DNA from 3 places in the Pseudomonas sp. R2-7-07 genome. Region 3 is predicted to be linked to each of the others. Evidence: predicted binding sites of a transcription regulator. Region 3 holds the regulator's gene; each other region holds the start of a gene.
The links. The regulator sigma-54, encoded in region 3, starts transcription at its own class of promoters, with help from an activator protein. The targets are predictions, from matches to a motif close to ANTGGCATNNANNTTGCTNT.

Region 1: a site for sigma-54 is predicted at 5,071-5,090, ahead of C4J86_RS19400 (circularly permuted type 2 ATP-grasp protein). Genes of this name have one in related genera too.
Region 2: a site for sigma-54 is predicted at 4,227-4,246, ahead of C4J86_RS19105 (CmpA/NrtA family ABC transporter substrate-binding protein). Genes of this name have one in related genera too.

What each region holds. Positions count from the first base shown of each region.
Region 1 is NZ_CP027759.1:4,242,329-4,249,700, reverse strand. It holds gene C4J86_RS19430 (PLP-dependent aminotransferase family protein) at 711-2,150, shown strand; gene C4J86_RS19425 (translation initiation factor 2) at 2,245-2,721, shown strand; gene C4J86_RS19420 (YkgJ family cysteine cluster protein) at 2,882-3,136, shown strand; gene C4J86_RS19415 (START domain-containing protein) at 3,178-3,783, shown strand; gene C4J86_RS19410 (hypothetical protein) at 3,863-4,123, shown strand; gene C4J86_RS19405 (ribonuclease E inhibitor RraB) at 4,337-4,678, shown strand; gene C4J86_RS19400 (circularly permuted type 2 ATP-grasp protein) at 5,123-6,532, shown strand; gene C4J86_RS19395 (alpha-E domain-containing protein) at 6,536-7,372, shown strand, end outside.
Region 2 is NZ_CP027759.1:4,173,079-4,180,450, forward strand. It holds gene rmf (ribosome modulation factor) at 514-729, shown strand; gene C4J86_RS19080 (quinone-dependent dihydroorotate dehydrogenase) at 865-1,884, opposite strand; gene C4J86_RS19085 (transglycosylase SLT domain-containing protein) at 1,970-2,404, opposite strand; gene C4J86_RS19090 (winged helix-turn-helix domain-containing protein) at 2,424-2,810, opposite strand; gene C4J86_RS19095 (FliM/FliN family flagellar motor switch protein) at 2,972-3,193, opposite strand; partial or broken gene C4J86_RS19100 (secretin N-terminal domain-containing protein) at 3,301-4,137, opposite strand; gene C4J86_RS19105 (CmpA/NrtA family ABC transporter substrate-binding protein) at 4,374-5,600, shown strand; gene C4J86_RS19110 (ANTAR domain-containing response regulator) at 5,614-6,189, shown strand; gene C4J86_RS19115 (NarK/NasA family nitrate transporter) at 6,334-7,372, shown strand, end outside.
Region 3 is NZ_CP027759.1:1,124,757-1,132,128, reverse strand. It holds gene lptC (LPS export ABC transporter periplasmic protein LptC) at 1-185, shown strand, start outside; gene lptA (lipopolysaccharide transport periplasmic protein LptA) at 172-705, shown strand; gene lptB (LPS export ABC transporter ATP-binding protein) at 705-1,430, shown strand; gene C4J86_RS04955 (RNA polymerase factor sigma-54) at 1,615-3,108, shown strand; gene hpf (ribosome hibernation-promoting factor, HPF/YfiA family) at 3,185-3,490, shown strand; gene ptsN (PTS IIA-like nitrogen regulatory protein PtsN) at 3,501-3,965, shown strand; gene rapZ (RNase adapter RapZ) at 3,968-4,825, shown strand; gene C4J86_RS04935 (HPr family phosphocarrier protein) at 4,842-5,114, shown strand; gene C4J86_RS04930 (ZIP family metal transporter) at 5,140-6,033, opposite strand; gene C4J86_RS04925 (superoxide dismutase) at 6,066-6,677, opposite strand; gene C4J86_RS04920 (hypothetical protein) at 6,679-7,107, opposite strand; gene C4J86_RS04915 (lyase family protein) at 7,135-7,372, opposite strand, start outside.

The DNA of each region.
Region 1 (7,372 bases), 2.7 Mb from region 3:
CTACACAATTTTGTAGCAGCCTACTGTAACCACGATGCGAAGCGAGCCGCTCTTGATCTTGCTCTTGATCTTAAGCGCCCCGTTAAACCACGCTGGCCGGAATTCGATAGTGATTTGGGGGGTAAACCGGCAGGGATGCCGGTTTAGCCGCCCCGCGCCATGGATGGCGCGTGGCGGCGGCCCCCCAAATCGCTGTCGGATTACGGGCACACCGAGCCTGGGCGAGGTGCCGAGTGGTGGGGCAAGAGCGTTTTGCTTACTTTTGCGCTTTTCAAAAGTGAGACGCCGTAAGGGCGGAACCCTAAGCCGCCGTTACCGCAGCAACGGATATGTACTCGCTCTGATCCAACATCCTGGTCGGCTGTCAGGCCGCCATCGGGGGCAAGTCGAATCGTCGCACCGCCCCTCCCACATTTGGATCGCGCGGCATCAGTCAGATAGCTATAGGCCGCCAGGTCGCCACGGGAGCAAGCTCCCTCGCCACAGGTTCAGGGCTACGCCAAAGTTGTGTAGATACCTATGGCTATCGGGGGCAAGCCCCCTCCCACATTTTTCTGTATACACCTGAAAACTCTGTTCACAACCCTTACAGTTTTTTCTGTCACTCCCGCCCGCGCTCGACTATTGTGGCAACTGTCCCCGTACACTTCTAAACTGTGCCGGTATGTTTCACACAAAAATAAAATACCCGTGAAATCGAGTGCTGCGTCATGACCAATCTGTTGCTCTACCAACGTATCGCCCAGCAACTGGCTGAGGACATCCGGCGTGGTGTTTATCAGCCGGGGGAGCGTGTGCCTTCGGTGCGCAAGATGAGCTCTCAGCTCAACGTGAGCCATGCCACGGTGCTGCAGGCCTACGCCAATCTGGAAGACCAGGGGCTGATCCGGGCGCGGCCGCAGTCGGGCTATTACGTGCACCAGACGCCGGCACTCACGGCGCCAACCCCAGACATTGCGCGGGTTGAGCGCCCAGGGTTGGTCACCCGCAGCAGCATCATCCAGCAAGTGCTGGTCGAGTCGCGCCGTGAAGGTGTATTCCCTCTGGGGGCAGCGGTGCCGAGCGTGGATTACCTGCCGGTCCGGGCGTTGCATCAGCAGTTGGCCAAGGTCACGCGCTTCCAGAGCCCGCGCGCCTTCAGCTACATGTTCAGTCCCGGTTTCGAGCCGCTGCGCCGCCAGGTGGCGATTCGCATGCGCGATGCCGGCGTGGTGGTGGACCCGTCCGAAGTGGTGATTACCCACGGCTGCGTCGACGCGTTGCAGATGTCGCTGCGCGTACTGACGCGCCCCGGCGACCTGATCGCCGCTGAGTCACCGACCTACTACGGCTTGCTGCAACTGGCCGACCTGCTCGGCCTCAAGGTCATCGAGATTCCCAGCGACCCGGCCACCGGCATGAGCCTGGAGGCCTTGCAACTGGCCGCCAACCAGTGGTCGATCAAGGCGCTGGTATTGACCACGCGCCTGAGCAACCCCTTGGGCGGCACCATGCCCGAAGAGCGGCAGAAACAGTTGCTGCGCCTGGCCTCGGATTTCGATATTCAAATCGTCGAGGATGATATCTACGGCGAGCTGATGTTCGAACTGGGCCGCACCAAGGCTTTGAAAGCCTATGACCGTCTTGACCGGGTCATCTATTGCTCGAGTTTTTCCAAGACCTTATCCCCCGGCGTGCGCATCGGCTGGATGATCGCCGGTAAGTACCAGCAGGAAATCCAGCGTTTGCAGATGTTCAGTACCCACTCTGCGTGCAGCGTCACACAGATGGGCGTTGCGGCGTACCTGGAGAACGGTGGTTACGACCGGCACCTGCGTTACATTCGCCAGGAATACCGCAAAAACCTCAGCGCTTTCCAACTGGCGGTGCAGCAATATTTCCCCGAAGGCACTCAGATGACCCGTCCGACCGGCGGCTTCATTTTGTGGGTCAGTTTGCCGGGACGGGTCAATACCCAGGAACTGCATGTGCGTGCCCTGCAACAGGGCATCAGTATCGCGCCGGGGCTGATCTTCAGTAATACGGAACAGTTCAACCACTGTATCCGTCTCAATTGCGGCACCCCGTGGAACCGCGAGGCAGAGCGTGCGCTGATGACCCTGGGGATGCTTGCCAGCCAGTTATGCCAGGAGACGGCGGCGGGCCTTTGAGGGGCATAAAGGGGGACAAGATTGATCTCCGTGCTTGTCATGCCACGCACAACAAGCGAGCATATGGCCTTCTGCCGTTAATGCTGTTGGCGATATGACCTCTATTTTTCGCGCTGTGTGGATGGTTGGCTGGTTAAGTCTTTGCAACGTCGGCACTGCGCTGGCGGCTGCGCCTGTGACAGACACCAAGCCTGCTGCAAGCACCGAACAAAAGACCGCTGCGAAAAAGCCGGCAGCGCAGGCGAAGAAAAAAGCCGCCAAGGTAAAGAAGCGCGCACCGATTGCGAGCAAGTCCAAGTCTGCCCACGAAGTCGCCCAGACCAAGCTGCCACCGGCACAGTTGGACCTGTCCCTGCCCTCGGACATGGTCAGGCTGTTGCAACCCATCGGCACCATGCCCAAACCCAAGAGCGTGCCGTTATTGCCGCCGATGTTCAGTGAAAAACCGTCCGACAACAGCGCGTTCCAGATTAACGGCCGCTTGCTCAGCAACGAGATGAAGCTGCAGTTGCGCAACGAAGAACGACGTGACGTGGAAGGCGCCGCGCTGGATTTTGAATTCAAGCAATAAACCCACGATCATCCGTGAGCCGCTCCACTGACCACCGGTCGTAGACTGTTCGGTCACTTCTGTTTTGTACGAAAAACCCCTGTTGGACCATTTTAAAACGGCTGTTTAAGGGCGTACTCTAGCCCGGCCATCCCATTGAGTCGTCGAGGACCTGTTGGTCATGAAATGCCGTGAAGGCTGTGGCGCTTGCTGCATTGCCCCCTCCATCAGTTCGCCCCTACCGGGAATGCCCCATGGCAAGCCTGCGGGCGAACGCTGCCTGCACTTGTCGGTCGAACAGCTATGCCAACTGTTTGGCCAACCGGAGCGGCCAGCGGTGTGCCGTGATTTCAAGGCAGATATCGAGGTCTGCGGCAACGACCAGGCCGACGCGATCCGCCTGATCGGTTGGTGGGAGCAGATGACGGCGGCTTGATGGGCTTTACTATCGGAACTTCAACAACAAGGAATACAACGATGGGTTCGCTGAAACGAATGGCTGTGGTATGCGGTTTTACGATGATGTTCGCTGGCGCTGCCCAGGCTGAGGATTGGCAAGAAGCCAAGAACGAGGACGGCATCAAGGTGTCCCTGAGCGAAGTGGCCGGCTCCAAGTACAAGGCCTATCGCGGTGTGGCTCTGATCAAGGCGCCCGTGGCGAAGATCCAGGCCCTGCAGGAAGATGTCGCCGGCGCCTGCGCGTGGATCCATGAGTGCAAATCCCAGAAACTGGTCGACAAGAAAGGCGATGAGGCCTGGACCTACACCCAGTTCAAGGCACCGTTCCCTGTGACGGATCGCGACTCGTATATCCACGTCACCACCACCAAGGCCGCTGACGGTACCGTTACCCGCACGTTGCAAGGGGTACCGACGTACAAGCCGGAAGCAAAAGGCTATGTCCGGGTCGCCCAGGTGGAAGGTTTCTGGAAGCTGGTGCCCAAAGGCGCCAACGAGACCGAAGTGACCTACCAGGTGCACACCGAGCCCGGCGGCAGCGTGCCGTCGTGGTTGGCCAACAAGTTCGTGGTAGAAGCACCGTTCAACACGCTCAAAGCGCTGAAGGAACACGCCGAGAAGTAAACGCGCCTGATCCGGTGCCTCCTGCCTTGAGTGGAACGTTTGGTGAAGCCTCAAGGTCCAGATAGATGTGAGCCCACACATGGGTTTTATCGAGGAGGCACCGATGCCGAAGTGGAACATTTCTTTCATCAATGACCGTGGCGAACCGGTAGTCGAGCAGTTTGACTGCGATCATGAGCCGACGCTGGAAGAAGCTGCACAGCTGGTGCGCGTGCGTGTGTCGCCGGTATTGGAAAAGTTGGACCTCAACGATCTTGCCGATCGTGTCCCTGATCCCACGGTCAAGAGCTTGCACGATCAAAATGGTATCAAAGACCTCAAGGTCGAACCCTGCGCCTGAATATTCCCTGTAAGCGATCCATGCACCTCTGGTAGAGGTGATAGCTTCGCGTTACTCTGCAATCGAGATCAGCGAATGAATCGCTAAGGTCTGGTCTTGTCAGCTACATGCTTGTTTTCCTGCGGTGTCGTTATTGCCGTGGTGCCCGCGCCAGCAGCGCGCGGGTTTCAGGAAGCACGGAAAGTCTATCCATCAGTCTGAGGAGGACGTTTCATGAGCACAGCCTATCAAGAAGACATCAGCACCAACGTTCTGCGCCGCATGAAAGAAGGCGGCTTTGACTTTTCACGTTTTCACCCCATCGAGTTCTACGCGATTTTCCCGGATGAAGAACGGGCGCGCAGGGCTGCGGGTCGATTTCGCGGAGAATCCCTGAACGCCCAGGTCAGCGCCCGCGACGATGGAGCCTGGTACCTGGAGCTGAGCAAAATCATGTCTGCAACGTACGACGGCATAGGAGACTTCGAGCAGGACTTTGAGGCGGTGGTAGAGCCGTTGGGCGGAATTATCGAAGGCTGGGGCGTCAAGCAGGAGGTGCGTGGGTTACCCATGTAGCATTTATGAGCAACACAGCGTATCGGCTGACCTTTTGGGTCGGCCGATTTTGTTTGGGCTCGGTAAAAATGTCCGGAATTTGCACTTTCCTGCACGCAAAAAAAAACCACCCGAAAGGGTGGCTGAAGGGGAAGATCGAGGAGCCGATCACACGAGCCGGCACGTTACTGGTTGTGCAAAGGGTTTAGCTGTAGGACATGTCCTGTTCAGCTGATGAGCGCAATTATCCGCAGAAGTGCGCGGGCAATGAAATCAACGCTGACTATGCTGTTGATAGTCCAACGCCGCATTGCGATGAGGCGTGTGGCAGGGCTGCTGTCATTTCGCGCACCAGGACGGTGCGAGGGGAATTTGGGGTTTATCCAATCCTTTGATTTGAAAGTGTTTATGCCGCTGGCACGGGCCTTGCGAAGGGTCTGTCGTCCGGGTGACAAGGAGTACGGCATGATCCGCACTTATTACGATGAAATGTACGATGGGGCAGGGCAGGTTCGTCCCCATTACCGCGAGTTCGCCCGTTGGCTGGCTGACACCCCTGCCGAACTGCTGGCCCAGCGTCGACGCGAGGCCGATTTGCTGTTCCACCGTGCCGGGATCACCTTCACGCTGTATGGCGACGAGCAAGGGACTGAGCGCTTGATCCCCTTCGACACCATCCCCCGCAGCATCCCGGCGAGCGAGTGGCACATGGTCGAGCGCGGCTGCATCCAGCGGGTCAAGGCGTTGAACATGTTCCTCGCCGACCTTTACCACGAACAACGCATCATCAAGGCCGGGATCATCCCCGCCGAACAGGTACTGGCCAACGAGCAATACCAGTTGGCAATGCAGGGCCTGGACCTGCACCGTGACCTGTATTCCCACGTTTCCGGGGTAGACCTCGTACGCGATGGCGACGGCACTTACTACGTGCTGGAGGACAACTTGCGCACGCCGAGCGGCGTCAGCTACATGCTTGAAGACCGCAAGATGATGATGCGCCTGTTTCCCGAGCTGTTCGCGGCCCAGCGTATCGCGCCGATTGACCATTACCCCAACCTGTTGCTCGACACCTTGAAGAGTTCCAGCCCCCTGGATAACCCCAGCGTGGTAGTGCTGACCCCTGGGCGTTTCAATAGTGCGTTCTTTGAACATGCCTTCCTCGCCCGGGAAATGGGCGTGGAGTTGGTGGAAGGCGCCGATTTGTTTGTGCGTGATGACCGCGTGTTCATGCGCACCACCGACGGCCCCAAAGCGGTGGACGTGATTTATCGCCGTCTCGACGACGCGTTTCTCGACCCGCTGGCTTTCAATCCGGCGTCGATGCTCGGCGTACCGGGCCTGCTTGCCGCCTACCGCTCGGGCAACGTCGTGCTGGCCAATGCCATCGGCACCGGGGTGGCGGATGACAAGTCTGTGTACCCATTCGTTACCGAGATGATCCGTTTTTACCTGGATGAAGAACCGATCCTGCAGAACGTTCCGACGTTTCAATGCCGTAAGCCCGACGAATTGTCCCACGTACTGGCCAACCTGCCGGAGTTGGTGGTCAAGGAAACCCAAGGCTCCGGCGGCTACGGCATGCTAGTGGGCCCGGCGTCCACGGCGGCGGAAATCGAAGCCTTCCGCGCACGCATCAAGGCCAAGCCCCACGCCTACATCGCCCAGCCAACCCTGTGTTTGTCCACCTGCCCGACGTTCGTCGAAAACGGCATCGCCCCACGGCATATCGACCTGCGCCCGTTCGTGCTGTCCGGCAAGGAAACCCGCGTGGTGCCCGGTGGCCTGACCCGGGTGGCGCTGCGCGAAGGTTCGCTGGTGGTCAACTCGTCCCAGGGCGGCGGCACCAAAGACACCTGGGTGGTCGAGGATTGACAGATGTTGAGTAGAACTGCCTCGGATTTGTATTGGATGTCGCGCTACCTGGAGCGCGCGGAAAACCTCGCGCGCATGCTCGATGTCAGTTATTCGCTGTCGCTGATGCCTCAGGACGGGCGCGGCGACGGCCTGCACGAATTGGCCATGCCGCTGTTGATCACCGGCACCCTGGAGGACTACCACGAGCGCCACGGTGAACTGCATGCCGAACGCCTGCTGCACTTTTTCGCCCTGGACGCTGCCAACCCGGCCAGCATCTACAGCTGCCTTGGCGCCGCACGGGCCAGCGCCCATGCAGTACGTGGGCGAATTACCGCCGACATGTGGGAAAACATCAACGCTACCTGGCTGGATATTCGCGATATCGCCCAACAAGGCTTGAGCCGCTACGGCATGAGCCGGTTTTGCGAATGGGTCAAGGAGCGCTCGCACCTGTTCCGCGGCGCCACCTACGGCACCATCATGCGTAACGATGCGTTTCGCTTTATCCGCCTGGGCACCTTCATCGAGCGCGCCGACAACACCCTGCGCCTGCTGGACGCGCGTTATGAAATGGCCGGCGATCAGGCTGCAACGGTCAGCGATGGCACGGCCCACGCCTACTATCAATGGAGTGCGTTGCTGCGGGCATTGTCGTCGTTCGAGGCCTATACAGAGATCTATCGGGATGCGCCGGGCGCCCGACAAGTCGCCGAACTGTTGCTCCTGCGCGCTGATGTTCCGCGCTCGCTACGGGCTTGCAGCGAAGAGATCGACCAGATCCTCGCCAGCCTGCCGGGCCTCAACGGTCGCCCGGCCCAGCGCTTGGCTGCCGAGATGGACGCGCGCCTGCGCTTT
Region 2 (7,372 bases), 2.8 Mb from region 3:
AGCAATCAATGAACGGGCGACGCATCGCCGGTTCGGTTTTCAATCAAGCACTTTTCTTGAAGAGTGCTCGCGTGGCACGAATGTGCCGTTCCACCTCGTCTGACGGGCCTTTGGGCCTTTAGTGACGGGGCAGAAGAAGAATTTGAAGCAACAAAAAGAAATATTCCGACCCTTCGTCGAATAATAACCGACTGCAACAGGTGGGCATTCTCACCAAAGGATTAAACACATTCTCTTCGCAGGGCACATCATAGCTGGCTTTGCCTAGGAAAAGGGGCGAAAAGCCATCCCAGCTTATGGCTATAGCATCGTTATCGTTACGTGCTTATGACAAAACGATCATTGAATCCATGTGACCTATTGGTTAGAACTCAACACAGGTTGGCGCCGTAACGACGCCGACACATCGGCTCGCCACGCCGGCAGCGAGCCCACCAACGGCAGAAAAACTCTGCCCGGCCTCACACGAGGCCGAAGGATATCTAGACAGTCAACAAGTGAGGGAAACACCCTATGAGAAGACTTAAGCGTGATCCGTTGGAAAGAGCATTTTTACGCGGATATCAATATGGCGTTCATGGAAAATCCCGTGAGCTTTGCCCATTTACTCTACCGTCGGTGCGCCAAGCCTGGATCAATGGCTGGCGAGAAGGACGAGGCGACAACTGGGACGGTATGACTGGCACTGCGGGTATCCACAGACTCAACGAACTTCACGCCGTCGGCTAATCAGGGCACTTAATTCCGACACATCAACTTGAATATGTAGCGACTTAACCACGCACGTCCTATCCGGGCGGCGGGCTTCGGCCCAGGGGCTCCTTTATGGAGCCCTTTTTATTGCCTGTGTCCACACAAGCGCCTTCAGCGCAGGGCGGCGATCGCGTCCACCGCTTCGCGAATCAGCGCGGGGCCTTTGTAGATGAAACCGGAGTACAGCTGCACCAGGCTTGCGCCCGCCGCGATCTTTTCAGCCGCGTGTTTGCCTTCGGTGATCCCCCCCACGGCGATGATCGGCAGGCGCCCCGCCAGTTCGGCCGCCAGCACCTTGACGATATGGGTGCTTTTGTCCCGTACCGGCGCGCCGGACAGACCGCCCGCCTCGTCACCGTGAGCGAGGCCTTCGACGCCCACACGGCTGAGGGTGGTGTTGGTCGCGATCACCGCATCCATGCCCGCGTTCATCAGGGCCTGAGCCACCAGCACGGTTTCTTCATCGCTCATATCGGGAGCGATCTTGATCGCCAATGGCACTCGCTTGCCGTGGCGCACTGCCAGGTCTTCCTGGCGCTGGCGCAATGCTTCGAGCAATTGCTTGAGGGAGTCGCCGAACTGCAGGCTGCGCAAGCCCGGGGTGTTGGGCGAGCTGACGTTGACGGTGACGTAGCTGGCGTGGGCGTAGACCTTGTCCAGGCAGATCAGGTAATCGTCCACCGCACGCTCTACCGGCGTGTCGAAATTCTTGCCGATGTTGATACCGAGGATGCCCTTGTACTTTGCCGCCTGAACCCGTGACAACAAATGGTCCACACCCAGATTGTTGAAGCCCATGCGGTTGATGATCGCCTCGGCTTCCGGCAGGCGGAAGATCCGGGGCTTGGGGTTGCCCGGTTGCGGCCGAGGCGTCACGGTGCCGATTTCGACGAAACCGAAACCCAACTGCGCAAACCCGTCGATTGCCGCACCGTTCTTGTCCAGGCCGGCCGCCAGCCCGACCGGATTGGGGAACTCAAGGCCCATCACCGACACCGGTACTTTCGCCGCAGCCTTGCATACCAGGCCATTGAGCCCCAGGCGGCCACCGGCACCGATCAGGTCCAGGGACAGATCGTGGGAGGTTTCCGGGGAGAGTTTGAACAACAGCTGGCGGGCCAGGGTATACATGGGCGGGCTAGACTCGGATGGCGGCGAAAGGTGGCGCGATTATAGCCGGGGACACACGCTGCATGCGAGGCGTGCCGCCCAATCGTCAATTACGATGGGCCATCAGTGCCGCATAACGCGCCCAGACTTTTTCGGCGTAGCGCATGCGCAACGCGTCACGCTCCGCCCCGGCGCCCGCTCCCACATTGTAGGAACCCACCGCCGTCCAGTTATAGCCGAAACGCTGAACGAACCCGGCAAGAATCGAGGCACCGACCTCCACCGACAAACACGGCTCGCTCAACAGCCGCTCTTCGGTAATGCCCAGCTTGAGCAGGCGAGGCAGGTGACTGCTGTTGATTTGCATCAAGCCGATATCATGCGTGCCATTAGCGTTGGCATAGTTGATCGCTTCTGCGCGGTACCCCGACTCTACCGCTGCGATGGCCTGCAGCAACTCCGGCTCGAAGTCGTAACGACGCGCCACTTCATCCCAGCAGTAGGCCAGGGCCTGGTTGCTGCCCATCAGCAAGCCCAGCATCAGGCCCCTGCCCCACACTTTAAACACTGCTGATCTGCCCGCACGCCGAACACACGTGCATGACGTGCTTGGGCTCGGCGTTCCGGACCTGCACAGGGCAGGTAAAACGGTAGCCCTTGCCATACACGGTCTTGATAAACCCTTTGTCGGACTTCAAGTGTCTGCGCAAGGCGTAGATGCAACGTGTCAATGACTCATCAGCCACCTCGCCCCGGGGCCAGGCAAGCGCCAACAAGCGGTCCTTGGTCATCAACGAACCGCCGGAAACCAGCAACAGTCGGAGCACGCTCCCCTCTTTGGGCGGCAGTTGAATATCGGTTTCCCTACCCGTGAGCCGACCATCTTCATGCAAGGTCCAGTGAGCGAAAACCAGGGAATTTGTCGATTCTTCAATCCCGATGTCCATAAGGCGTCCTGCACATTCGACTGCTGACATTCAAATCCTTCTTGCTGTGACGGCTCACTCGCCCGATGCCATGACTATAAAAACCTGTCTCGCGTATCACGCTAGGAAAAACCCTATTCAGTCAGCGTTTTTCAGCGTCTCGTTGTAAGACAGTTCACCACTCAACCCGAACGAGGTAGCCATTCCTGATACACCTCATGCAATTCAACGCCTAACCGGTCCTCCAGCTGCACCAACTCACCCACAGCCATCAACTGCCCGTTGACCCGCACCTCCACGCAGTGGATGACCTCAGGCGCCAAAGGCAACACTTTCCCCGGCGCAAACGCAGCCAGACGCTTACGGCTGATCAATTGCTCCTGCAGCAGTATTTCCAGGTACATGGACAAACGCCTTTTATTCAGGGGGAACGCTCGCGGCCCGGCCTTACGAACGCACGTTGCACACGTTCATATTGCGCAGCCGTCAACGGCGGCGGCCCGGCCGGAGGCTTCGATTCGTCACGGCCCACATCCACCCGCCATGACGAGACTTCATTCAGTTGCCTGGGTACATCCAGTTCATCTACCAGCTTCTCGATCAGGCTTACCTGGGCCGGTTTGCCTTTGATCAAGAGGCTGTTGGTGTCCGCATAGGCGATCAGCGTCAGGTTCTTGTCCGCCAGCGGGCCCTTCTGCTCACTGGCCAGCAGGCCTTGAATGACGGAGGCCATCCCCGGCACGCTGACCTTGCTCGCGCCGCTGCCATACTGCCGATCCTCGACGTGGGTATTGAACACCTGCACCACCCCGAAGGCGTGCGTGCCCACGCGCAGTTCACTGCGTTGGCGGTCCGTCAATTGCGCCAGCCGCAGCACCTGGTTGACATAGCTGGGTGGCCCGGACACGTAGAAGGTACGTACCCCGCTGTCGCGCAAGGGATAGCGCGATTCATCCAGCCCCGTTCGGCGCAGGATGCCGCGCAGTCGGTTGACCGAGATGTACCGCAACGCCACCACGGAGGTTCTCGCTTCGGTCGCGTTGTAGATGTGCACCGATTGCCCGTCGCTGTGCCAGATCAGGCCTTCACGCCGGGCCAGCGCCTCGAGGACCTGTTGGGGCGCCTCGAAATCGAAGGTCCCGCTGACACGCCTGGGCGCCGCTTCCCGACTGACCACCACAGGCAGGCCCAGGGGCACTGACAATGCAGCGAAAAAACTGGCCAGGCTTTCATCGCTGGCCTGATACGGCTCGCCCCAGGCAACCCGGCTGAGCAGCAACAGCACCACCCACAGCAGCGTGCTACCGAGGCAGTGGCGGTTCGTTGGAATGGGAGAATCAGCATGCACCTTGGTTGTCCTGGGCGGTAGAGCGCGAAAGAGCGGCCATACTGAGAGGCAGGCGAGGTTCAATCATGATGGAAAGCTGACGGCTGCCCCGTGGCATGTGCCTTGCTATGCACTCTCTATCAGGGCGCGCGCCAACGACGGAGCGGGCCTACGGACAAAGGCGTCGTTTCCCTGTAATGGCTGGTATCGCCATCCGAGGAAGCGACGCTTTTTTTTGAGAGAAAAGGTAGGTGTGGATGAACGATTCGGTCGGCAACAGCCCGGTGACCCCGGCGCTGGCCTGGGTAAACGGCAGTGACGCGCCGGAAAAGAGCAGTCTCGACCTGGGGTTCATGGCCTTGACTGATTGCGCCTCGCTGGTGGTCGCCGCCACCCAGGGGTTTGCGCAACCCTACGGCCTCACGCTCAACCTCAAGCGTCAAACGTCCTGGGCCAACCTGCGCGACAAACTGGTCAGCGGTGAGCTGGACGCCGCCCATAGCCTGTACGGGCTGATCTATGCCGTGCACCTGGGCATCGGCGGCGTTGCTCCGAGCCCGATGGCGGTGCTGATGGGGCTGAACCAGAACGGGCAGAGCATCAACCTGTCCCGTGGGCTGCAGCAGCAAGGCGTGGTCACTCCTGAGGCATTGGAGCGTCACGTGCACCAAAGCCGTACAAAACTCACCTTCGCCCAGACTTTTCCCACCGGCACCCACGCCATGTGGCTGTATTACTGGCTGGCGAGCCAGGGCATCCACCCGCTGCGGGACGTGGACAGCGTGGTGGTCCCCCCGCCGCAAATGGTTGCGCACCTGCAAGCCGGTCGTATCGACGGCCTGTGCGTCGGTGAACCCTGGTGCGCCAGCGCCGTCAAGCAGAACCAGGGCTTCACCCTGGCGACCAGCCAGTCGATCTGGCCGAATCATCCGGAAAAAGTCCTGGGCTGTACCCAGGCCTTCGTCGACCAATACCCCAATACCGCCCGTGTGCTGGTGATGGCGATTCTTGAAGCCAGCCGCTTTATCGAAGCGAGCACGCAAAACCGTCGCTCCACCGCCCAGCTGCTCAGCGCCCGCGAGTACCTCGACGCACCGCTGGACTGTATCGAACCGCGCCTGCTGGGCAATTACGAAGATGGCCTGGGCAACCAGTGGCAGGACCCGTATGCGCTGCGTTTTTTCGCCGATGGTGCGGTAAACCTGCCCTACCTCTGCGACGGCATGTGGTTCATGACCCAGTTCCGCCGCTGGGGCCTGTTGCGCGAAGACCCGGATTACCTTGAGGTTGCCCGCCAGGTGCAACAACTGGATGTGTACCGTCAAGCCGCCAGCGCCGTCGGCGTCCCGCCCCATGACGAAGACATGCGCAGCAGCCAGTTGATCGACGGCAAGGTCTGGGACGGCTCCGACCCCGCCGGCTATGCCCGCAGCTTCCGTCTGCACGCCATGGCGGACGACACCAGCCGCCAAGCGCTGCGCTGACAGGAGCACGACCATGCTGCGAATCCTGTTGATCAACGACACCCCGCGCAAAGTCGGCCGGCTCAAGGCCGCGTTGACCGAGGCCGGTTTTGAGGTGATCGATGAATCCGGCCTGACCATCGACTTGCCCGCGCGCGTCGAAACGGTGCGCCCCGACGTGATCCTGATCGATACCGAGTCACCCGGCCGCGATGTGATGGAGCAGGTGGTGCTGGTCAGCCGCGATCAACCCCGTCCTATCGTGATGTTTACCGATGAGCACGACCCGAATGTCATGCGCCAGGCGATCAAGTCCGGGGTCAGTGCCTACATCGTCGAAGGCATCCAGGCCCAGCGCCTGCAACCGATCCTTGATGTGGCCATGGCACGCTTCGAAAGCGACCAGGCCCTGCGCGCCCAGCTTCACGCCCGCGATCAACAGTTGGCGGAGCGCAAGCGCATCGAGCTGGCCAAAGGTCTGCTGATGAAAATGAAGGACTGCAATGAGGAAGAGGCCTACACCCTCATGCGCCGCCAGGCCATGAGCCGCCAGCAGAAACTGATCCAGGTCGCCGAACAGATTATTGCCATGAGCGAATTGCTCGGGTGATCTGGCGCGGCTCTTGCTAAAGAACCTCTACAGGTAGCCAACGGCGGTTGCCCAATCCACGACAAAGACGTCGCACACCCGGTTTGCCCTCGCGAACCCGGTGGCGGCGTTTTTTCGTTTTAGACCCAACCGTTGAGGTGCGTGATGAAATCAAGCTTCTGGAAATCCGGGCACACCCCGACCCTGTTTGCCGCGTTCCTGTATTTCGACCTGAGCTTCATGGTCTGGTACCTGCTGGGCCCGCTGGCGGTACAGATTGCCGCCGACCTGCACCTGACCACTCAACAGCGCGGCCTGGTGGTCGCCACGCCGATTCTGGCGGGCGCGGTGTTGCGCTTTCTCATGGGCATGCTGGCCGACAAGCTGTCGCCCAAGACCGCCGGGCTGATCGGCCAGGTGATCGTGATCGTCGCGTTGTTCTGCGCCTGGAAGCTGGGCATTCACAGCTACGAGCAAGCCCTGCTGCTGGGCCTGTTCCTCGGCATGGCCGGCGCCTCGTTTGCCGTCGCCCTGCCGCTGGCCTCGCAATGGTACCCGGCCGAGCACCAAGGCAAAGCCATGGGCATCGCCGGCGCCGGCAACTCCGGCACCGTGTTTGCTGCCTTACTGGCCCCGGTACTGGCGGCGGCCTTTGGCTGGAGCAATGTGTTCGGCTTCGCGTTGATTCCGCTGATTCTCACCCTGATCGTGTTCGCCTGGCTCGCCCGCAATGCCCCGCAACGCCCGAAAGCCAAGTCGATGGCCGACTACTTCAAAGCCCTGGGTGATCGCGACAGTTGGTGGTTCATGTTCTTCTACAGCGTGACCTTTGGCGGCTTCATCGGCCTGGCCAGCGCCCTGCCCGGCTACTTCAACGACCAGTACGGCCTGAGCCCGGTGACCGCTGGCTACTACACCGCGGCCTGTGTCTTCGGTGGCAGCCTGATGCGCCCCTTGGGCGGTGCCCTGGCGGACCGTTTCGGCGGGATCAAGACCCTGCTCGGCATGTACAGCGTGGCGGTGATCTGCATTGCGGCGGTGGGTTTCAATCTGCCCAGTTCCTACGCCGCGTTGGCGCTTTTCGTCTGCACCATGCTCGGCCTTGGCGCCGGGAATGGTGCGGTATTCCAACTGGTGCCACAGCGTTTTCGCAGTGAGATCGGCGTGATGACCGGTTTGATCGGCATGGCCGGCGGCATTGGCG
Region 3 (7,372 bases):
GGGACACCATTATTACCAGCAGTCGCATGACGGTATTCCCACAACAGCAATATGCGCAGACCGAGCAAGACGTTAGAATCGACGGCGCTGGCGGTGTATCGACCGGCAAGGGAATGAAAGCGTATTTGAAAGAAAGCAGGATACACCTGCTATCGAACGTAAGAGGACAGTATGAGGCTCGTTAAAACCCTCCCTATTTTGCTCGGTCTGGGCGCAGCACTGGGAAGCGTGAGCGCCTGGGCTCTGCCGAACGATAGCCAGCAACCGATCCACATCTCGGCTGACGATGCGCAGTTGGATGACAAGCAAGGCGTCGCGACCTACACCGGTGGCGTGATCATCACCCAAGGCTCGATGAAGATCACCGGTAATACGGTGACACTGACTCGCACCCAGGCCGGCGATATCGACGTCGTGACCTCGGTGGGCAACCTGGCTTACTTCGAGCAGAAGCAAAAGGCAGAAGACCCAGGGCCGATGAAAGGCTATGGCAAGACTATCCAGTACCATGCCCAGCAAAATCGCATCGTATTGATCGACCAGGCCAAGGTGTTGAGTGCCGACGGTAACTCCACCGAAGGCGAGAAGATCGTCTACAACACCCAGACCCAGGTCGCCCAGGCGGGTCGCGCCAATGGCAACAAGGTCACCGCGCCTCGCCCACGGATCGACATGGTCATCCAGCCGAAGAAGAAGGCCGAGTAATGGCAACCCTGAAAGCCCAGCATCTGGCCAAGGCCTATAAAAGCCGTCAGGTGGTACGCGATGTGAGCCTGTCGATCGACAGCGGCCAGATCGTCGGCCTGCTCGGCCCCAACGGCGCCGGCAAGACCACTTGCTTCTACATGATCGTCGGGCTGGTCCAGGCGGACCAGGGGCGTGTATTGATCGATGACCTGGACGTCAGCCACCAGCCGATGCACGGCCGTGCGCGTGCAGGTATCGGCTATCTTCCGCAGGAGGCGTCGATCTTCCGCAAACTGTCGGTAGCCGACAACATCATGGCAATCCTCGAGACCCGCAAGGAACTCGACCGCGACGGCCGCCGCCAGGAATTGGAAAGCCTGTTGCAGGAATTCCACATCAACCACATTCGCGACAACCTCGGCATGAGCTTGTCCGGTGGTGAGCGTCGCCGCGTGGAGATCGCCCGCGCCCTGGCAACTGCCCCCAAATTCATCTTGCTGGACGAACCGTTCGCTGGCGTTGACCCGATTTCGGTGGGCGACATCAAGCAGATCATTCACCACCTCAAGGCCAAGGGCATCGGTGTGCTGATCACCGACCACAACGTCCGTGAAACCCTCGATATCTGCGAAACCGCTTATATCGTCAACGATGGGCAGCTGATTGCCGAAGGGGATTCCGCGACTATCCTGGCCAACGAACTGGTGAAAGAAGTTTATCTGGGTCACGAGTTCCGCCTGTAAACACGGTGATATCGGGCCATTTGCGAGCGCGCGAGCGAGTCAATAAAAAACTCAGCTTTTTTATTGTTACCGCGCTCTAGGCAAAGGCCCCGATATCAGGCATATAATTTGCTTATGTTTGGCGCTCACGCGCCCTGTCGTGGATGGCGCATTGCGCCGGCGAATAAGGTGTTAAGCCCCTGCCATGAAACCATCGCTAGTCCTGAGAATGGGCCAGCAGCTGACGATGACACCGCAGCTGCAACAGGCCATCCGCCTGCTCCAATTGTCGACCCTGGACCTGCAACAGGAAATCCAGGAGGCCCTGGAGTCCAATCCGATGCTCGAACGCCAGGAAGAAGGCGACGACTTCGACAACACCGACCCCTTGGCCGACAATATCGAGCAAAAGCCCAATCCTGATGTACAGGAACCGTCCTATCAGGAAACCGCCCCTACGGTGGACAACCTCGAGGACGGCGAATGGAACGAACGCATTCCCAACGAGCTTCCGGTGGACACCGCATGGGAAGACGTCTACCAGACCAGCGCCAGCAGCCTGCCCAGCAATGACGATGACGAATGGGACTTCACCACCCGTACGTCGGTCGGCGAGAGCCTGCAGAGCCACCTGCTGTGGCAGCTGAACCTGGCGCCGATGTCCGACACCGATCGCTTGATCGCCGTCACCCTGATCGACTGCATCAATAACCAGGGTTATCTGGACGAAACGCTCGAAGAAATTCTTGAGGCCTTCAACCCGGAGCTGGATATCGAACTGGACGAGATCGAAGCCGTCCTGCACCGTATCCAGCAATTCGAACCCGCCGGCATTGGCGCCCGTACGCTCAGCGAGTGCCTGCTGCTGCAATTGCGCCAGCTACCGGCCAAAACCCCGTGGCTCGCTGAAGCCAAGCGCCTGGTCAGCGACTACATCGACCTGCTCGGCAGCCGCGACTACAGCCAGCTGATGCGCCGCATGAAGCTCAAGGAAGACGAGCTGCGCCAGGTTATCGAGCTGGTTCAGAGCCTCAATCCTCGCCCGGGCTCGCAGATCGAGTCCAGCGAAGCCGAATATGTCGTGCCTGATGTAATCGTGCGCAAGGACAACGAACGCTGGTTGGTGGAACTGAACCAGGAGTCGGTGCCACGTCTGCGGGTCAACCCGCAATACGCCGGCTTCGTGCGCCGCGCCGATACCAGCGCCGACAACACCTTCATGCGCAACCAGCTGCAGGAAGCACGCTGGTTCATCAAGAGCCTGCAAAGCCGCAACGAAACCCTGATGAAAGTGGCCACCCAGATCGTCGAGCACCAGCGCGGCTTCCTGGAATATGGCGACGAGGCAATGAAGCCCTTGGTACTGCACGACATCGCTGAAGCGGTCGGCATGCACGAATCGACGATTTCACGGGTGACCACGCAAAAATTCATGCATACCCCACGGGGTATTTATGAGCTGAAATACTTTTTCTCCAGCCATGTAAGCACCTCCGAAGGCGGCGAATGCTCGTCCACGGCGATCCGCGCGATCATCAAAAAACTGGTTGCCGCGGAAAATCAGAAAAAGCCGTTGAGTGACAGCAAGATCGCTGGTTTACTGGAGGCACAAGGCATTCAGGTCGCCCGTCGAACCGTCGCCAAGTACCGCGAGTCTCTCGGGATCGCGCCTTCCAGCGAGCGAAAGCGTTTGATGTGACGGGCGGGGCACAGCGTTCCAGTGGCAGGCGCTTTTCGCCTGCCGCTTTATGCACTGGCAACGAAGGAGAAGCTGTATGCAAGTCAACATCAGTGGACACCATGTAGAAGTCACCCCACCCATGCGCGAATACGTCGAACAGAAGCTGAAAAAGCTTGAAGGACATTTCGACAAGATCACCAACGTGCAGGTCATCATGAAGGTCGATAAGCTTCAGCAGAAAATTGAAGCGACCCTGCAGATACCCGGTGGCGAAGTGGTTGCTAACGCCGAGCATGAAGACATGTATGCATCGATCGACTTGCTCACCGACAAGCTTGACCGCCAACTCAAAAAGCATAAGGAAAAGAATCTGCACCTGATGCAAGGTACAGGTCGTTAACTCTCCCCCCATGATCCGACTTGAAACCATCCTGACCCCCGGCCGTTCCCTTGTGAACGTGCCGGGCGGCAGCAAGAAAAAAGCCCTCGAACAAATTGCCAACCTGATCAGCAGCCAAGTGCCTGACCTGGAGATGCAAGATGTCTTCGAGGCTCTGATCGCCCGTGAAAAACTTGGCTCGACCGGTTTTGGCAACGGCATCGCCATCCCCCACTGCCGCCTCAAAGGCTGCACAACTCCGGTCAGCGCACTGCTGCACCTGGATCACCCCATCGATTTCGATGCCATCGACGGCGCTCCGGTCGACCTGCTGTTCGTTCTGCTGGTCCCACAAGCTGCCACCGATGCGCACCTGGAACTGCTCCGGCAGATCGCCAGCATGCTCGACCGCAAGGAAGTACGCGATAAACTGCGCAGTGCCGAAAGTAATGAGGCGTTGTATCAGGTCGTCCTGGATGAGCAAAGCGGGCAATAATCATGCGTTTGATCATCGTCAGTGGCCGTTCCGGCTCGGGCAAGAGCACTGCCCTTAATGTGCTTGAAGACAGCGGCTTCTATTGCATCGACAACCTGCCCGCCGGCCTGCTGCCGGAATTGGCCGAGCGCGCCTTGATCCATACCGAACTGGCGCAACCGCTGGTTGCCGTGTCAATCGACGCCCGCAACCTGCCCAGCCATCTCTCGCGCTTCCCCGAACTGCTTGAGGAAGTGCGCGCCAAGCATATTCATTGCGACGTGCTGTACCTGGATGCCGACGAAGAAACCCTGCTCAAGCGTTTCTCCGAAACCCGTCGACGCCATCCGCTCAGCAGCGCCAACCGCTCCCTGGCGGAAGCTATCCAGGACGAGACCAAGCTGCTGGGGCCGATCATCGATCTGGCCGATCTGAAGATCAACACCACCAACTTGAACCTGTACCAACTGCGCGATGCGATCAAACTGCGATTGCTGAACCAGCCGGAGCCTGGCACAGCGTTTCTGGTCGAGTCATTTGGCTTCAAGCGTGGCATGCCGGTGGACGCCGACCTGGTGTTCGACGTGCGTTGCCTGCCCAATCCTTATTGGAAGCCGGAGTTGCGCGATCAATCCGGGCTCGATCAACCCGTGATCGACTATCTGGCGGCACAAGCGGATGTGGAAGAGATGTTCCAGGACATCTCCACCTACCTGCTCAAATGGTTGCCGCGCTTTGCCGCGAGCAATCGCGCCTATGTCACCATTGCCATCGGCTGCACCGGTGGTCACCACCGCTCCGTTTACCTGACGGAACGGCTCGGCCAGGTGCTGCAACAAACCCTCAAGAATGTCCAGGTTCGCCACCGCGACCTTAGCTGAAAGGAACACCACTGCGATGCCGGCTCGGGAAATTGAAATCATCAACAAGCTGGGCTTGCACGCCCGCGCCTCAGCCAAGTTTGTCGGCGTTGCCGGGCAGTTCCCCTGCCAGATACGCGCCGGGCGCACGCCCGAATCGATGGTCGACGGTAAAAGCATCATGGCGATGATGATGCTTGCCGCAGGCAAAGGCACCAAGATCCACTTGGAAACCCAAGGCGAACAAGAGCAGGAAGCCATGGACGCGCTGGTGAAGTTGATCAATAACTACTTTGATGAAGGCGAATAACCGCCTTCCGCTGTAGGAACAAGCTTCATCCCAACGCCGTATCCATCACCATCATCAAGCAGAACCCGATGCACAGCCCCAGGCTGGCGAGCTTATCGTGACCGTTTCGGCGTGACTCGGGGATGACCTCATGGGTCACCACCAACAGCATCGCGCCAGCAGCCAGCGCCAGCCCCAGGGGCAACAGCACTTCGGCAAGGCTCACCAGCCACGCGCACAGCACTGCGAAGACCGGCTCGACTAAACCGGACGCAGCGCCGATCAGGAACGCCTTGATCCGCGACATCCCCGCCCCAGCCAATACCAGCGCGATCACCAGGCCTTCCGGTACGTCCTGCAGAGCAATGCCCATGGCGAGGCTGTCTGCATCTGCCATGCCGCCACCCGCAGAGACCCCCACGGCCATGCCTTCCGGGATGTTGTGGGCAATGATGGCAAACACGAAGAGCCAGATGCGCGGTGGGATAACCGGCTTATCCGGCGTGCCCACCAGCATTTCCGGGCTGGCGCCGGAGACCTTGCGGTCCACGAGATAGAGCCCGAATGCACCCAGCATAATGCCGAAGCTGATCAAGCCAGCCGCGCCCCAGGGCGACAATCCCAGGCTCTCAGCGGCGGCAATGCCCGGCACAACCAGCGAAAAGGCAGTCGCCGCCAGCATGACCCCCGCCCCAAACCCCAGCAAGGTATCGCTCAACGCCGCTGGCATTCGGCGGATCACCAGCACCGGCACCGCGCCCAGGGCGGTGCCGAGTGCGCAGATCGCCCCGCCCTGCAAGGCGCGCAAGATGCGTGGCTCCAGGTCGAGCCAGGCCAGCCCATTGGCCACCAGCAATGCCGTACCGACTAATACAAGCAGGGAGCCTAACGCGTAGCGAAATAATCGCACGCTGCTAATCGCCAGTGTTTCAGTACCCATAGTCGGCCTTAGATCTTGTTATAGGGTGAATATCAGGCCAAAGCGGCCTGGTAGCGCGCGGCAACCTCCGGCCAATTGATGACGCTATAGAATGCATTGATGTACTCCGGTCGTCGGTTTTGATACAGCAGGTAATAAGCGTGCTCCCAAACGTCCAAACCGAGGATCGGCGTGTTGCCGCTCATCAGCGGGCTGTCCTGGTTGCCGCTGCTTTCCACCACCAAGGTCTTTTGCGGGGTGACGCTCAACCAGGCCCAGCCGCTGCCGAAACGGGTCAACGCCGCTTTGGTAAAGGCCTCCTTGAAACTGTCGAAGCCACCCAGTTGCTCGTCGATCGCCTTGCCCAGTTCCCCCTCAGGTTTTCCGCCACCTGTGGGCGACATGACCGCCCAGAACAGCGAATGGTTGGCATGCCCGCCTCCTTGATTGACCACGGCAGCGCGTAATTGCTCCGGTAATTTTTCAACGCTGGAAACCAGCTTCTCCACCGGCCAGCCTGCGAACTCGGTGCCCTCGACCGCAGCATTAAGGTTATTGATGTAGGTCTGGTGATGCTTGGTGTAGTGAATTTCCATGGTTTGCGCATCGATATGGGGTTCGAGGGCGTCGTAGGCGTAAGGCAAAGCCGGCAGGGTGTAGGTCATATCAATGTGCTCCATAGTGAGAGGGGGTCGGCTGCGAAGCGGCGCTGCCCAGCAAGCGATGGGTGCGCGGGTACTCGCCGTGATCGCTGATGAAATTCAACAGTTCGACGTAGGTTTTGCTGCTCTGGCGCAACGCCGCCTCGCGCAACTGCGAACTGAGCCGCGCGTCCTGCATGGCCTGCAGTAGACGCTGGTGAATGGCGCAGAGGTATTCCGCGCTTTCTTCAGGCTGGTTCAGGCGCAGGTGCAGGTCTGCCAGGTTGTGATGGGAAATGACGCAAGCCGCCACGGCTTCGTCGGCATCCGCCCAGCGTTCGAACAACACCTGGGCGAGGGCCAGGGCTTGCAAGTAGGCCTCGCGGGCGTCTACCAGCTCGCCCGCCATAAAACAGCGATTGGCCCGTTCGATCGTGCGTTTCCAGTGCTCCATGGTGAGCCTCCAAAACAGGGTCGGTGATTACACGCCGCCCGCCGTAAGCTTTTCCGGGTCCAGCAGGACTTCCAGTTGGCTGCGCGGCAAGTCGGTGTGTTCGAGGGCGACATCGATCACCGGACGACCCTGCTGATAAGCCTGCTTGGCGATTTCAGCGGCCTTTTGGTAACCAATGATCGGATTGAGGGCGGTGACCAGAATCGGGTTGCGCGACAACGCCTCCTTGAGTTTGGCTTCGTTGACCTTGAAGCTGGCAATAGCC